DNA from 2 places in the Bacillus sp. EB106-07-01-XG149 genome. Region 2 is predicted to be linked to the other one. Evidence: riboswitches for the same ligand, from Rfam matches in the RefSeq annotation. Region 2 holds a riboswitch; the other holds the start of a gene.
What was found. A riboswitch is a leader RNA that binds a small molecule or an ion and turns the genes downstream of it on or off. The one in region 2 is predicted to bind FMN.
Positions count from the first base shown of each region.

Region 1: it holds a riboswitch for FMN, as region 2 does, so the genes downstream of both, ribD (bifunctional diaminohydroxyphosphoribosylaminopyrimidine deaminase/5-amino-6-(5-phosphoribosylamino)uracil reductase RibD) here and AC3WTA_RS15035 (ECF transporter S component) in region 2, are expected to answer to the same signal.

Region 1 is NZ_JBYTDP010000002.1:417,824-425,778, forward strand. Features, by position in the region: gene AC3WTA_RS08175 (LacI family DNA-binding transcriptional regulator) at 1-358, opposite strand, end outside; gene AC3WTA_RS08180 (GNAT family N-acetyltransferase) at 458-940, opposite strand; gene AC3WTA_RS08185 (alpha/beta hydrolase) at 1,022-1,945, shown strand; gene AC3WTA_RS08190 (DUF2552 family protein) at 1,956-2,201, opposite strand; gene AC3WTA_RS08195 (CDGSH iron-sulfur domain-containing protein) at 2,488-2,694, shown strand; FMN riboswitch at 2,884-3,027, shown strand; gene ribD (bifunctional diaminohydroxyphosphoribosylaminopyrimidine deaminase/5-amino-6-(5-phosphoribosylamino)uracil reductase RibD) at 3,337-4,449, shown strand; gene ribE (riboflavin synthase subunit alpha) at 4,431-5,075, shown strand; gene ribBA (bifunctional 3,4-dihydroxy-2-butanone 4-phosphate synthase/GTP cyclohydrolase II) at 5,088-6,281, shown strand; gene ribH (6,7-dimethyl-8-ribityllumazine synthase) at 6,300-6,761, shown strand; gene AC3WTA_RS08220 (hypothetical protein) at 6,791-7,111, opposite strand; gene bioB (biotin synthase) at 7,293-7,955, opposite strand, start outside.
Region 2 is NZ_JBYTDP010000003.1:521,464-529,418, reverse strand. Features, by position in the region: gene AC3WTA_RS15050 (RecQ family ATP-dependent DNA helicase) at 1-1,008, opposite strand, end outside; gene AC3WTA_RS15045 (YpbB family protein) at 998-2,059, opposite strand; gene AC3WTA_RS15040 (ferredoxin) at 2,358-2,606, shown strand; gene AC3WTA_RS15035 (ECF transporter S component) at 2,730-3,308, opposite strand; FMN riboswitch at 3,471-3,610, opposite strand; gene AC3WTA_RS15030 (hypothetical protein) at 3,856-4,542, shown strand; gene AC3WTA_RS15025 (peptidoglycan DD-metalloendopeptidase family protein) at 4,574-5,188, opposite strand; gene AC3WTA_RS15020 (cob(I)yrinic acid a,c-diamide adenosyltransferase) at 5,274-5,855, opposite strand; gene resE (sensor histidine kinase ResE) at 5,993-7,768, opposite strand; gene resD (DNA-binding response regulator ResD) at 7,768-7,955, opposite strand, start outside.

The DNA.
Region 1 (7,955 bases), on a different contig from region 2:
ATCTTGTTAAAATAACACCTGCAACGTTATTTCCCTTCAACATATGTATGTATCTATCTTTATTCTCTATATTACAAACAATGATTTGATATCCTTCTTTATATGCTATTTCCTCAATACAATGTAGCAAAGTGATGTTTGATGGTTCATATAGATTATCTACAAGTAATGCAATTATCGTTGAATTCTCTTTAAATAATGGCTTTGCTGCACTATTTGGCCTATAACGTAATTCCTCAATTGCTTCCTTTACTTGTTTTACTGTGTCCTCATGAACGTATCCTTTTTCATTAATAACTCGTGAAACGGTTGCGACTGAAACACCTGCCAATTTTGCAACATCACGTATAGTTGCCACATCGTCACCCCTTAATATGGTAATAGATTACAATTTTACGGTAACCTAAATTACAATATTCGTCAAGGTTACTAACTTATATTTCTGAAAATTGTTACATCAATTTATTAAACGATACTCCAACTGTATTTCATGTAAAATTTGGATATTATCATATCCGATACGCGGAATTTCTTTCTTTATTTTTCGTGCCTCTTCCACTGCATTCACATATAAATTAGTCATCACAAAATTACGTTTTTGGTAAAAACGTAACGCATTCATATTATCATTTGTTGTTATGAGCCAAACCCGCCCACACCGTTTTTCTTCTGCAACTTGTAATACACAATCTACAAGTTTCGTCCCTATTCCTTTTCTTTCTTCAAAGCTATCTAACGATACAATTTCACACATATTTCCGGTCACTTCATACGTTATAATTCCGATTATTCTGTCATCCGAGAGCGCAACAAATCCTGGCAACTCTTCTAACTGATGCCCCTTACCACGTGAAACCATCAATGAACTCCCCCAGTTCTCACACATGAACATTCGGATTGTTTCTTTCATCGCTGGCGTAATTTTTTGTATATACACCATTTCCTATTTCTCCCCTTTTCTATCATTGTGATACAATGTAAGTGTATCACATGTAACGGTATTTGGAGGATGAGGTAAAGTATGAAACGTTTTTTTGCAGCATTGTTTACTATACTAGGTGCGATAACTGCCCTTGGGATTTTCTTTACAAATAAAGTGATGTACTTAAAGAAAAAAACAGAGGAAGAAGTACTCGAAAGAGAAACGAAAAAACATTTTCGTATAGAGGATTTTGATGCTCTTCATAAAGAAGAAATTCATATTCCTTCGCAATTCGGATATGATCTTCACGGCTATTACATTCCTGCTGGTCATTCCAATAAGTTTATGATCTTTTGTCACGGCGTAACTGTAAATAAAATGAACTCTGTAAAATATGCAAGGTTATTTTTAAACAGAGGGTATAATGTCGTTATTTATGATCATCGTCGTCATGGTAAAACTGGCGGAAAAACAACAAGCTATGGATACTATGAAAAACATGATTTAAAATCTGTAGTTGACTGGCTAAAAAGTCGCTTTGGAACAAATATAACACTCGGTATTCATGGTGAATCTATGGGAGCTGCAACACTTCTTCAATACGCAGGACTTGTAGAAGATGGTGCTGATTTCTATATTGCAGATTGTCCTTTTTCTGATTTCTACGGACAATTACAACACCGTTTAAAGGTTGAATTCCATTTACCTAAATGGCCCTTATTGCCTTTAGCAAATGCTTTTTTAAAAGTGCGTGACGGTTATACGATTCGCGAAGTTTCACCAATCGATTGTATAAAAAATATTAACAATCCCGTCCTCTTTATTCATAGTAAAGATGATGATTATATTTTAGCTGATATGACGAAAGCACTATATGAAGCAAAAGGAAACAATAAACAACTTTATATTGCAGAACGCGGTGCACACGCTTGCTCTTATAACGAAAATAAAGAAGAGTATGAAGCAGCCGTTGATCAATTTTTAAACTCATATGTAAAAGAAACAAAAAACAGGCTTGCATAAGCCTGTTTTTTTATTGCGCTAAAACGTCTGTAACTTGTTCCATGTTTTCAGAAATCCATTGCATTGCATCGTCTAACGTTGGAAATTCTGTCGTTTGAAATGTTACTTCATCTTGAAGTAACCAAACATCCTTTGCCTCTTGCCCTACACCTGCAATGGACCAATGTAACAAACTATATGGATGATTATCATTCAAAAATGATGCCCACGTGCGCTCATTTGCAATGTTTCGTAATGTATGTAATTGTTTATCCATCTCTCGTCACCTTACTCTAGTCAGTTATGAAAACTATTATAACACTCTCTTCTTTCTCAAACAAAGTGCTCTTTTTACCCCGCATTAACGGGCAGTAAAACTCCCACCTCAAAACTCAGCTAAAACAAAGAAGTTAGGTGGGAGATTAACTGCCCCTAAAAGCCCGATTGGTTCAACTAATAATTAGTGGGGGATACCTCCCCACTAATTAAAGTTTCACTTTATATTGTCAAGTACTTCTCTTAATTATATGATGAAATTAAGCGTTTGGGAAGGAGGGATAGCGTTGGCGAAAGTACAAATTAAAGTAAATGATAATGGCTCTTTTCGTGTTACAGGGGACGTGGAATTAGTCGATTCACAAGGGAATGTATTCCCAGCAAAACCGGCATTTTCTTTATGCCGTTGTGGTTTATCAAAAAATATGCCTTATTGCGATGCTTCGCATAAAGGGAAATTCGAGTCTGTTGTTAGAGCACCAGAGGCAGAATAATTTCACATGTGACATGCACATTTTTTTGTGCATGTTTTTTCTTTTCATTAACTCTCGTCCCCCCTTTTCCTTACAACATTCCTCATACTTTTGTCCTCATTCCAACTTACATATATTTTCACACAATTCTTCACATTCGAATATTTTTTACTAGCCTTTTGTCTTTTTTGTGCTATAATTTGAGCAAACAACATCCTTCGGGGTCGGGTGAAATTCCCAACCGGCGGTGATGAAGTGCAAACTTCTAAGTCCGTGACCCGTTTTCAACACGAAAACGGTGGATCTAGTGAAACTCTAGGGCCGACAGTATAGTCTGGATGGGAGAAGGATATGTTTTCTAGTAATTTTATATAGCGAATACACTTTTATTTCAGTATGCATATTTTTAAAGTTTCATTTTGAATCTTTATATATGTTTTATTTTGTATACTTATGTTTCTATACTGGAATAAAAAGATACGACTAGCGTTTGAAAAATTTGATATTTTGCTAGTTTTTTTCCTTATGCCAAAATATCAATCATCGTTAGGTTTCTTTCCTATACTTTCGTATTCGAACTATATTTCTAGAAATCACGTCTCCCAAACCCCAAGGATATAAAATCCTTGGGGTTTTTTGATTTTTTCAGGAGAGGTGAAGAAAATGACAGATCAAGAATATATGAGGATTGCCCTGCAGTTAGCAGAAGGAACATCCGGACAAACAAGTCCAAATCCTATGGTTGGTGCTGTTGTTGTAAAAGATGGAAACATCGTCGGTATTGGCGCTCATTTACGTGCAGGTGAAGAACACGCAGAAGTTCACGCTCTTCATATGGCTGGTGAAAAAGCAAAAGGAGCTACCGTTTATGTAACACTTGAACCGTGTAGCCATTTTGGAAAAACACCACCTTGTTGTGAATTGCTCATCAAAAAAGGAGTCAAACGGGTTGTAATTGCTACTCTTGATTGCAATCCTCTCGTTTCTGGTACTGGAAAAAGGAGATTAGAAGAAGCTGGCATCGAAGTAACTACCGGTGTTATTGAAACAGAAGCCACCTTATTAAATCGTTTCTTTTTTCACTACATGAGAACGAAACGTCCATTTGTAACAATAAAAACAGCGATGAGCTTAGATGGAAAAACAGCAACTGTCACTGGTGAAAGTAAGTGGATTACAGGTGAAGAAGCACGAGCTGATGTTCACCAATATCGCCATACACATGATGCGATTCTCGTTGGAGTAAATACAGTTATAGCTGATAATCCGCATTTAACGACAAGAATTCCTAACGGGGGTAAACATCCTATACGCGTCATTTTAGATACCCATTTACGAACACCACCATCTTCTCATGTCATAACAGATGGTTTAGCACCGACATGGATTTTTGTCGGTAAGGATGTAAATAAAGAGAAAATAGCTTCTTATGAATCTGAAAATATAGCTATATTCCAAATGAAAACAAAACATATAGAAATCAAGGACCTCCTTTTCTTTCTTGGAGAGAAGCAAATTCTTTCTCTATTCGTTGAAGGTGGTCAAACAGTTCATGCAAGCTTCTTACAAACAAAGCATCTCAATGAAATTGTAACTTATATAAGCCCCAAATTAATTGGCGGGAAAGATGCCCCTACTTTATTTGGTGGAAATGGTTTCGCAGCATTGCAAGATGCACTTTCCTTGGAAATTCAAGAGATGAAACAAGTTGGTGATGATATAAAAATTGTTGCGAATGCCCGAAGTGAGGTGACGGAATGTTTACAGGAATTATAGAAGAATTAGGAACGATTGCAAACATGCAACAAAGCGGAGAAGCGATGAAGTTAACGATCCATGCGAATAAAATTTTATCAGATGTTCACTTAGGTGATAGTATCGCGGTTAACGGTATTTGCTTAACTGTAACGAGTTTCACAACAACTTCATTCACAGTGGACGCAATGCCTGAAACGATGCAATCAACATCACTTCGCATGCTTAAACCACGCTCTAAAGTAAATTTAGAGCGGGCGATGGCTGCAAACGGACGATTCGGTGGACATTTCGTTTCAGGACATATTGATGGCATCGGAACGATATTAAACAAAAAACAACACTATAATGCCGTCTATTACAAAATAGCTATTGCTGATGAATTGCTGCGCTATTGTTTGCATAAAGGATCCGTTGCTGTTGATGGAACGAGTTTAACGATATTTGATATAGACGAATCTTCCATCACAATCTCACTCATCCCGCACACAGTAAGTGAATCTGTTATCGGAGAAAAGAATGCCGGTGACATAGTAAACATTGAGTGTGACATGATCGGTAAATATATCGAACGCTTTATTTCTAAACCTGTAAAACGAACAGGTTCAATGAGCGAAAGCTTTTTACAAGAAAACGGATTTCTATAAGGGGGAAGCATTATGTTTCATCGTATTGAAGAAGCTCTAGAAGATTTAAAACAAGGAAAAGTCGTTATCGTATGCGATGATGAAAACCGTGAAAATGAAGGCGACTTTATCGCTTTAGCAGAGTATATTACGCCAGAAACGATTAACTTTATGATTACACATGGGCGTGGTCTCGTTTGTGTACCGATTACGGAAGGGTACGCAGAGCGTCTACAATTAGAACCAATGGTAGCTCATAATACAGATTCGCATCATACTGCATTTACAGTGAGCATTGATCATGTTTCTACAACAACAGGGATTAGCGCTCACGAACGGGCGACTACGATACAAGAATTGTTAAACCCTGCATCAAAAGGTGCTGATTTCAATCGTCCTGGACATATCTTTCCATTAATCGCGAAAGAAGGCGGTGTACTGCGCCGTGCTGGTCATACAGAGGCTGCCGTCGATTTAGCACAGCTTTGCGGAGCAGAACCAGCTGGAGTCATTTGTGAGATTATCAATGAGGACGGTACGATGGCTCGCGTACCTGATTTACTACAGTGCGCAAAACAATTTGATATAAAAATGATTACAATAGAAGATTTAATTGCTTATCGCCGCCACCATGAAACATTAGTGACGAGAGAAGTGGAAATTACATTACCTACAGATTTCGGTACTTTCCATGCAATTGGCTATTCTAATTCATTAGATACGAAAGAGCATATCGCACTCGTAAAAGGTGAGATTTCAACAGGAGAGCCTGTACTTGTACGCGTTCATTCAGAGTGCTTAACAGGAGATGTATTTGGCTCATGCCGCTGTGATTGTGGACCACAACTCCATGCTGCACTTGCTCAAATTGAACGTGAAGGAAAAGGCGTTCTTCTTTATATGAGACAAGAAGGACGAGGCATCGGCCTTCTTAATAAGCTTCGCGCTTATAAGTTACAAGAAGAAGGATTCGATACGGTAGAAGCAAACGAAAAACTTGGATTCCCAGCTGATTTGCGTGATTACGGTATTGGCGCTCAAATTTTAAAAGATTTAGGTTTACAACAGTTACGATTATTAACGAATAACCCGCGAAAAATTGCTGGCTTACAAGGTTACGATTTAGAAGTAATCGAGCGTGTTCCATTGCAAATGCCAACAAAAGAAGAGAATAAAACGTATTTACAAACGAAAGTAAACAAATTAGGACATTTACTAAACTTATAATAAAAGGAGAGATTCATTATGGTATTCGAAGGTCATTTAGTTGGTACAGGATTAAAAGTTGGGGTTGTTGTTGGACGTTTTAATGAATTTATTACAAGTAAGTTACTCGGCGGAGCTTTAGATGGATTAAAGCGTCACGGTGTAGAAGAAACTGATATCGATGTTGCTTGGGTTCCTGGCGCATTTGAAATTCCTTTAATCGCTAAAAAGATGGCTAATAGCGGGAAGTATGATGCTGTTATTACGTTAGGTACTGTAATTCGTGGTGCTACAACACATTACGATTACGTTTGTAATGAAGTAGCAAAAGGAGTTGCATCTTTATCCCTACAAACAGACATCCCAGTTATTTTCGGTGTATTAACGACTGAAACGATCGAGCAGGCGATTGAACGCGCGGGCACGAAAGCTGGTAATAAAGGCTATGAATCCGCCGTTGCTGCGATTGAAATGGCTCATTTATCAAAACAATGGGCATAAAAAATAAAAAAGAGGCTGCGGCCTCTTTTTTATTTTTTTACTTTTTTCCGTACATCTTTTATTAATTCATCCATTGTTTTTCCTTCTGTTTGTATACGAAGCGTTTGTGCTGTTCTCCATACATTCTCTCTTTTCTTCGCTTCTTCTATAATAGTAATTTCTTTTCGCACTTCCTTTAAGTCTTTTCCTTCTGTTTTCAATCCAAAATGTTCAGCTTTCGTTCGAAAATGTTGTTCAATTCGTTGTTGCATCTCTTTTTGTTCAGGATTTTCGGCGGCCTTAACTGGATCAGCACTTATTGCTTTTAGTAAAATTAGACAAGTCATAATCGCTAATATATATTTGTGCATGTAAAATCCTCCAACCCAATATAAATTACATATTTACTATGTACAATTGGGGCTTGGAAAATTCGTCCACCAAAATTCTTTTTTTCGCTCAAAAACCAATAGTATCAAGCTTTCACAACTATTTATTACATTTTATTTACAAAAAAAGCAAACTCTTTTACAAGTTTGCTTTTTATCTATCTTATAATGCACATTCTTCAATCTCAAACCCTAAATCTTCAATCATACCCCAGTCTGCAGTCGGTTCTTGTCCAGCTGTCGTTAAGTAATCTCCAACAAAAATAGAGTTTGCTGCAAATAAACCGATTGGCTGTACAGAACGTAAATTGATTTCACGTCCCCCTGAAATGCGAATTTCTTTCGTTGGGTTTACAAAACGCATCATCGCCAGCACTTTTAAACATTCTACCGGCGTTAATTCTTTTTGTCCTTCAAGCGGCGTACCCTTTACAGCAACAAGGAAATTACATGGAATTGAATCTGCGTCTATACGTTGTAATTCAAATGCAATTTCAGCACGTTCTTCTATTGTCTCCCCCATTCCAAAAATTGCCCCAGAGCATGGTGAAATGCCCGCTTGTTTTGCTTTTTGAACTGTATCAACACGATCGTCATACGTATGAGTGGAGCAAATGCTTTCGTAATTATTTGCATGTGTATTTAAGTTGTGGTTATAACGATGTACACCCGCGTCTGCTAAACGTCCTGCTTGATCTTCGTTTAAGAAACCTAAACAACAACAAATCTTTAAATCTGTCGTTTCACGAATCTCCTTAACTGCTCCAATTACGTGATTCACCTCTTTATCCGTCGGACGACGACCAGATGCCACAATACAATATGT
Region 2 (7,955 bases):
ATCTAACGGACTACATAGTAAGATAGCTATACTCGGTTCACCATCTCTTCCAGCTCTTCCGATTTCTTGTAAATAGGAAGCTATATTAGTCGGATAATGAAAATGAATAATATAGCTCGTATTCGACTTATTTACTCCCATACCAAAAGCACTTGTACATATTACAAGCTGCAATTGGTCATTCATAAACTGCTGTTGAATTAACATACGCTCTTCATGTTCCATACCACCATGATAAAAAGCGACACCAGTCACGCCTTTTCCTCTTAAATACTCCGTTAAACGTTCTGTCCACGCTCTGCTTGAACAATATACAATCCCTGGCCCTTGTAAATACATCACCTGGTCCAAAAGCGCTTCTTTCTTCTCTTCTATCGTCTCCACAAATTGTACTTCCATCGCAATATTTGGACGATCAATAGAGTATACATGCTGCGTCACTTTCTTCAAATCTAAACTCTCTGCTATATCTCGGAGTACATCTTTTGTCGCTGTTGCCGTTAATGCTAGCACCGTAGGAGACCCGATATTTTCAATGACTACATTTAGTTTTTTATAGTCTGGCCTAAAATCATAACCCCATTGTGAAATACAATGAGCCTCATCTACAACAAATAATGAAATATGAACTTTCTTCAATTCTCTTATTAACACTTCCGACTGCAACATCTCTGGTGAAACAAAAATAAATTTATATGAAGCTAATTTTTTCATCGCTTCTCTTTTTTCATGTAATGTCCGAAAACTATTAAATGCTATTACTCGGTTTTTCACAACATACTTTAATTGTGTAACTTGATCTTCCATCAAAGATAATAATGGTGATACAACAAGCACGGTCCCTTCTTGCATTAGCCCTGTAAGTTGATAGCACATAGACTTCCCTCTTCCAGTCGGGAGCATTGCTATAACATCTTTTCCTTCTAATAAATCTGTAATTACCCCTTTTTGCCCTGTACGAAATTCAGAATATCCAAACCATCTATATAAATATTCCTCAAGCTTCATTTATACCCTCCATCCGCGCCAAAACAAGACGAACTTCAAAATAAGAGATACCCTCTCCAACCGCTTGTTTCAACTCACGCAACTTACGTGTTTGTAATGCCTCAATTACTTTTGTTACTTTATCTATTTTGTCTTTTTCCATAAACATCTCGATTGAAAACTCTTTTTCCCGCAAAGCAATTTCAACAAAATGATCTTCTATCGTTGCAACCTTTAAATTTCTAATTGTCGCTATTTCATCTAAAGAGCGTCCTTGTCTCCAAAAATTATATGTTTTTTTCGTTGATAAACTAAATAATTCAGCTCTCTCATTTGGATAAGAGATAATCTCAGCTAATAGCGGAAATTCATTTTCTTTATCGTGAACTTCTTGTATAAAGAAGTGAATTGTACCCCAAAATAAAAAATACACCCGGAATATATCTTGTTTCGTAATTTCCGCTAATTGCTGCAATGTACAACCGATACGTTCATATCCTGTTAATCTATATGTTACAATCGTTGCTTCTACCACATCACCTTTTCCTAAAAGATTATGTATTTCTTTCCATAATATTTTAGCCAATTCACTTCGCCTATATGGTATACCTGTTAAAAAACGTTTTACCCACATCATTATTTCTGTATCTTGTTGAATGGGAATAAACTTCGTATTATTCTGTTGTAAATTAGATATAGTTTGAATAATTAATGATAATCGTTTCCAAAATGTTTCACCTAATTCACCATAGTGTAAACCATGTAAATGCGTGGGAAAAGCATACACTTCCTCCCATGTATGTAACTGCATTTTACCTTTAGATGTTAACAAATATGTATTTTCATGTATTTCTCGAATCAAATCTGCTTGCAACAACTTTGCAACTTCACGATCATAATCTGTTCTATTTAACGATTTATATATTCCAAACAAAAATGAAATTCGGAACATATTTCCATCTTGTAACGTTTGCGAAGATCGTTTTCCTTTTAATAAATAATAAATAGAAGAAACGGTCCTTTCACCATTCAATTGTTTTAAACAATACAATAAAGTATATTGTAGTTGCATTACCGCTTCCACCTTTCAATCTAGCTTAATTACTTTTTAGTATGATTGCACCATTCTATGTTACTCATTAAACTTATCATATCGGCACTATGTACTTGTATATAGTATATTGTACCAAACGAAATAACATTTACGTATTTTGAAAATCTTATGACATAATGCAAAAATTAGTTGACACTCTAATTGATAAGGATTATCATTATAATTTTATGTTGAAAAGTTTTAAAAACCGTTTTACAATAAGGTTATAATTTTTATGGCGAGCTTTTCACATACATATTATCAGGAGGGAAAAAAGATGGCAAAATATACAATCGTTGATAAAGATACTTGTATCGCATGTGGTGCTTGCGGCGCTGCTGCACCAGACATTTATGATTATGATGATGAAGGTATTGCATTTGTAACGTTAGACGATAACCAAGGTATCGTTGAAATTCCAGATGTATTAATTGAAGATATGATGGATGCATTCGAAGGTTGTCCAACTGACTCAATTAAAGTTGCTGATGAATCATTTGATGGCGACTCTTTAAAATTCGAATAGTCTTTTATTAACTTCAAAAAATATCCCTCATTAATATGAGGGATATTTTTTGTTTTCTATTTTCATTCTACTTAATAAAAAACCACTAGTAGTTCCATACTACTAATGGTTTTATTTTATATTTTATGCATTTTTCATTTTTGCAAACACCCATACTTTCAGGCGTGAGAATAACGCTACAAATACAATTGTCACAACAATTCCTTTAATCAAATTAAATGGTAAGATTGCCGTTACAACCGTTGTTCTTATAGCCTCGCTAGACATAGCTGGTGAATTTAAAAACCAAGTGTAAGCTGGGAATATAATGATGTAATTTAATACACTCATAATGAGCGCCATTGTAATTGTCCCTAGCATTAATCCTGTCGTTAAACTCTTAACAGTACGATACTTTCTAAATAAGAAAGCTGCCGGTCCAATAAATAAACATCCTGCAATAAAGTTAGCAATTTCTCCAACTGGCACTCCCGTTAAACTCCCTTGAATTCCGTAATGTAAAATATTCTTTATCGCCTCTACAATTATCCCTGCAACTGGCCCGAAAATAATTGCTGCAATTAGAGCTGGTACATCACTAAAATCAATTTTTAAAAATGGCGGAAGCCCTGGAAACGGGAAATCCAACATCATCAGTAAATATGCAATACTACTTAGCATCGCTACACTCACCATCTGCACTACACTGTTTTTTTGTTTCATCTTTCTCTCTCCTTTTCCATCGATCTTCTCATGGAAAGTGGAAAGGTTCTGCTATGCCTACTTTTTCATAGAACGAAAAAACCCTTTGTGTTTTACACAAAGGGAGAATTTAAGGCACATCAAACAGACGTTCAAATCCATATCTTTTTTGAACGCTTGAACCTCCATCTTCTCCCATCCAGACTATACTGTCGGCTTTGGAATCACACCAAATCCTGCCTTAACGGCTCGCGGGCTTAGAACAAAATCACATATAGTTCATCACCGCCGGTCGGGATTTTCACCCTGCCCCGAAGATAGACCGATATTCTATTTTCCACTTTATTATACAACAACATAATCGTATTGTGAACAAAAAAAGTGTAACTTATTAAAAATAAGTTATTAATTTTATATAATTAAAACCAATCACTATATTTTACAATACACCCCAGATTTTTTAGTATTCGGCATTTCCCCTACGAATCCCCTAGTCATATATAATGAAAAGTGATAAGATGTTGAATTGTTAAGATAAGAACATTTTCTGGATTATGGAGGAAATGTCATGAAAAAAGAAAAGAGACACTCTATTCGAGAAGCAATGAAAAAAAACTTAAGAAAAGAATACTTTTACTTAAAAAAAGAATTACTTTTCTACTGTCCAATTGATTTAGGCACATTCTCAAGCGAGACATACTATGCTGCTTTCGATGAAGATGGCATCAGTATTTATCAGTATGATAAAAAAACAGAGAGTAAATTAAAACTGTGTGAGCGTCACCCATGGAAGAGTTGGAATAAAGTGAAGGTGGATCATTATTTGACAACTTCTCAATTTATTTTTCAAGGTGAGCGAAACTGGATATTATCCCTTTTCCAAAAAGGAAAAGAAGCTCAAAAAATAATTGAAGAGCACACATCTTTACAAACTGAAGTTGTTTCCCGCTCTTTCTTAAAAAAACTTCCAGGGTTCCGTTCTAATGCACCGTTGAATAAATACATCGGCAGCATTTGCTACACTGCACTTATTGCATTTTTATTAAAATGGATGATTCCATTTCAAGCACCACAAATCGCCCTGTACTCCATTTCAATCGGTTGTATGCTTCTTGGTTTACTTTGTTTGACAATCGGTTTAATTGAACCGACTATTGTACTATTTCGAACGAACGAAAAAACAAGAACGAAAGTATTTTACTTATATAGCTACTTAGCTATTTCTGGATTTATATGTGTCTTTATTTTTTGGTAAAAAAAAAGAGCTAGTTTAACTAGCTCTTTTTTTACTTTACGTATAATTGTTGATTTGGATAAATCCAATCTTGCTGCAGTCCATTTTTATCTTTAACTTCCTTAACTGACATACTAAATTTCCGTGCAATACTAACTAAAGTGTCCCCTTTTTGGACGACATATAAGGATGAGGAAACAACTTCATTTCTCTGTTCATTTAGAACAAGCAATGGATTCATCGCATTCTTTTTCGCCATCGTCCATCTTCCTTGATGAACTTCTAAATGTAAGTGTGCACCTCTCGATTCTCCTGTATTTCCTACTTCTCCAATTATTTCTCCTTTTGAAATATAATCCCCTTGAACTACATATCTCTTATTTAAATGCGCATACACGGCCTCATATTCTCCATGTTTAATAAATACAACGTTTCCATAACTACTTGAATAATAAGCCTTTGTTACCTTACCTTCTTGAATAGCTGCCACAGGCGTGCCAATCGGTGCCGCTATATCTATACCGTAGTGTTTTCCATGCCTTGTCCCAAAATAATCACTTATCTGCCCTTCAACAGGCCATGTCCATTGATTTCCCTCTGCGTACACATGTAATTGAGATAAAAACAATACCGTCAATAACATGACGCCACATTTTAACACTTTCATATACATCCTCCGTTTTCTAATTAACACCATACCTTCTCTTATTTTGGTATATTACAGAAAAAAGTATACAAAAAAAGAAAGTGAATCACTCCACTTCCTTCTCGTTTTTATCACGAAAAACGATTGCACTGCGATTATACTCCACATCTTTTACTTGTAATCGAGCGTTTATTACTCTAGCCACTGCAAACAAATAATCAGATAATCTATTTACATACTTTAGAACAACTTCATTTATTTCCCCTTCTTTTTGCAAGGACACTACACATCGTTCTGCTCGCCTTACAACTGTACGTGCAATATGAATAGCAGCTGCCGCTTCGCTTCCACCTGGTAAAATAAAACGCTCTAACGGCGGTGCTTCTTCTATATACGAATCAATCCTTCTTTCTAAGCTTTCAACCATTTCAACCGTTACTTTATAAGGAATTTTCCCCTCTACTATCGCCAAGTCTCCCCCGCAATCAAATAGTTCATGTTGAATATTTTCAAGTTCATTGTAAATATCTCCAAAAGATCCGCCTTGTAGCTTAGTCATTGCATATCCAATATGAGAATTCGCCTCATCTATCGTGCCATATGCTTCAACTCGGATATTATCTTTATCCACTCTGCCGCCTATTACACTTGTTGTCCCTTTATCTCCTGTTTTCGTGTATAATTTCATCGCTTCACGACACCCCTCTTGCTATTCTTCATTCGACTAAGATAGAAAAAAAGTTCTACTGTTATTTATTTAATTGATTTTACAAAAAAATAAAAAACAGTAGAACTTTATTCATTATCAACTTTAAAAACGTATATCTAAATTATACGATTCGGTAAATATACAGAGAATGTAGTTCCCTCTCCAACAACACTTGAAACAGCAATTTTACCATCATGGCCTTGCACAATATTTTTTGCAATCGCAAGCCCGAGCCCTGTTCCACCTTTTTTTCCACGTGTTCTTGCTTTATCAGCTTTGTAGAAACGATCAAATAAAAATGGAATATCTTCTTCTGGAATACCAGCGCCCGAATCTTGTACTTCAAAAGTAAGACCATTATTTTTCGTATCAATTACAAGCGTTACATGTCCGCCTGCATTCGTATGACGAATTGCGTTATCAATTAAATTCGTCAATACTTGTTCCATGCGATCTGCATCAAACGGGTATTGTTCAATTGGATTCTGGAAATCAACCGTTAATGCGACTTCTTTATCCTTTGCAATCCCTTGGAATTTACGACCTATTTTTTCAACGAAAGGATGAATATCAACTTCACCTATATGTAACTCTACATTACCACTTTCCATACGCGCTAAATCTAACAGTTCATTTACAAGTTTACCTAAACGAACAGATTCATCATAAATGATTTGAACAAACTCATTAATTTCTTCTTTCGTTTGCACAATATCATCTAAAATCGCTTCACTATAACCTTGAAGCATTACCATCGGTGTACGAAGTTCATGTGATACGTTCGCGATAAAGTCTTGACGCATCTTTTCAAGACGGCGTTCTTCCGTCATATCACGTAATACAGCTACAGCACCACGAATTTTCGTTTGGTTGTAAAGCGGCGTCATAAGAACTACATAGTTCCCTTTTTGTAAATTAATTTCAACCACTTGTTGTTGTTCACTTTCTACAACGAGATGGAATAGTTCAACAAGTTCAGAAGGTAGTTTTTTACTTAGCTCTACTTCTTTTTCCTCTTGCCAAACTTGTAAGAAATGTTCAGCCGGCGGATTAATTACAACGACTTCACCTTCTTGATTTAACGTAATAACCCCATCTGCCATACTACTTAAAATACTTGCTAACTGTTCTTTTTCTTGTTGCAGGGCATTCATATTAAACTTCAACTGTTTCCCCATTTGATTTAAGGCCGTTGCAAGCTCACCAATCTCGTCCTGAGATACCATAGGAGCTTTCGCATCAAACTTCCCACGCGCCACCTCAAAAGCAACCTCACGCATTTTACGGAGTGGTGCTGTAATTCGAGTAGATAAGAAGAATGCAAAGAACGTTGTTAATATAATCGCAATCCCTGCTGATAAGAATATAAAATCAGTCGTTCTCTCCATACCTTGTATCGGTACTTGTAAAGATTCGTATACGAACACTGCACTTTGATTTTTTGAATGCACTGGTTTTCCGACAATCATAATATCATTTTCAGTGTTTTTATTCTTTCTACTATTAGAGGCTTTTCTAATGTTATTCTTAATTTCTTTTTTGTCTGTAAAAACAGCCGCTAATTCTTTATCTTCTTTCAAATCATCCATTGTAAGAGTGACTAACCCTTCTTGTTTCGGCGAAGAAGATATTTCTTTACCATCTTCTACAATAATGATCCTTGAAAGTGGATCAGAGAATTTGTACGCGATATTCTCAATCGTTTTTACATCGGCACCTTCTTCAATTAACTCTGAAACACTTGTTGCAACTTTTTGAAGCCTAGCTTCACTCATATCAACATAATATGTTCTAAAAAACTGTGAAAGTAAAATCGCAACAAATCCAAGCACAAACGAAACGAGAAGTAATATGGTCATCCATAACTTCCCTACTACACTTCTCCAAAGCATCAGTCGTTCACAACCTCAAACTTGTAACCTACGCCCCAAACGGTAACAATCATCTTCGCAGCATCTGGTGATTTTTTGCTTAACTTCTCACGTAAACGCTTTACATGCGTATCAACTGTACGTAAATCTCCGAAGAATTCATATTGCCATACTTCTTTTAACAATTGCTCACGATCAAATACCTTAT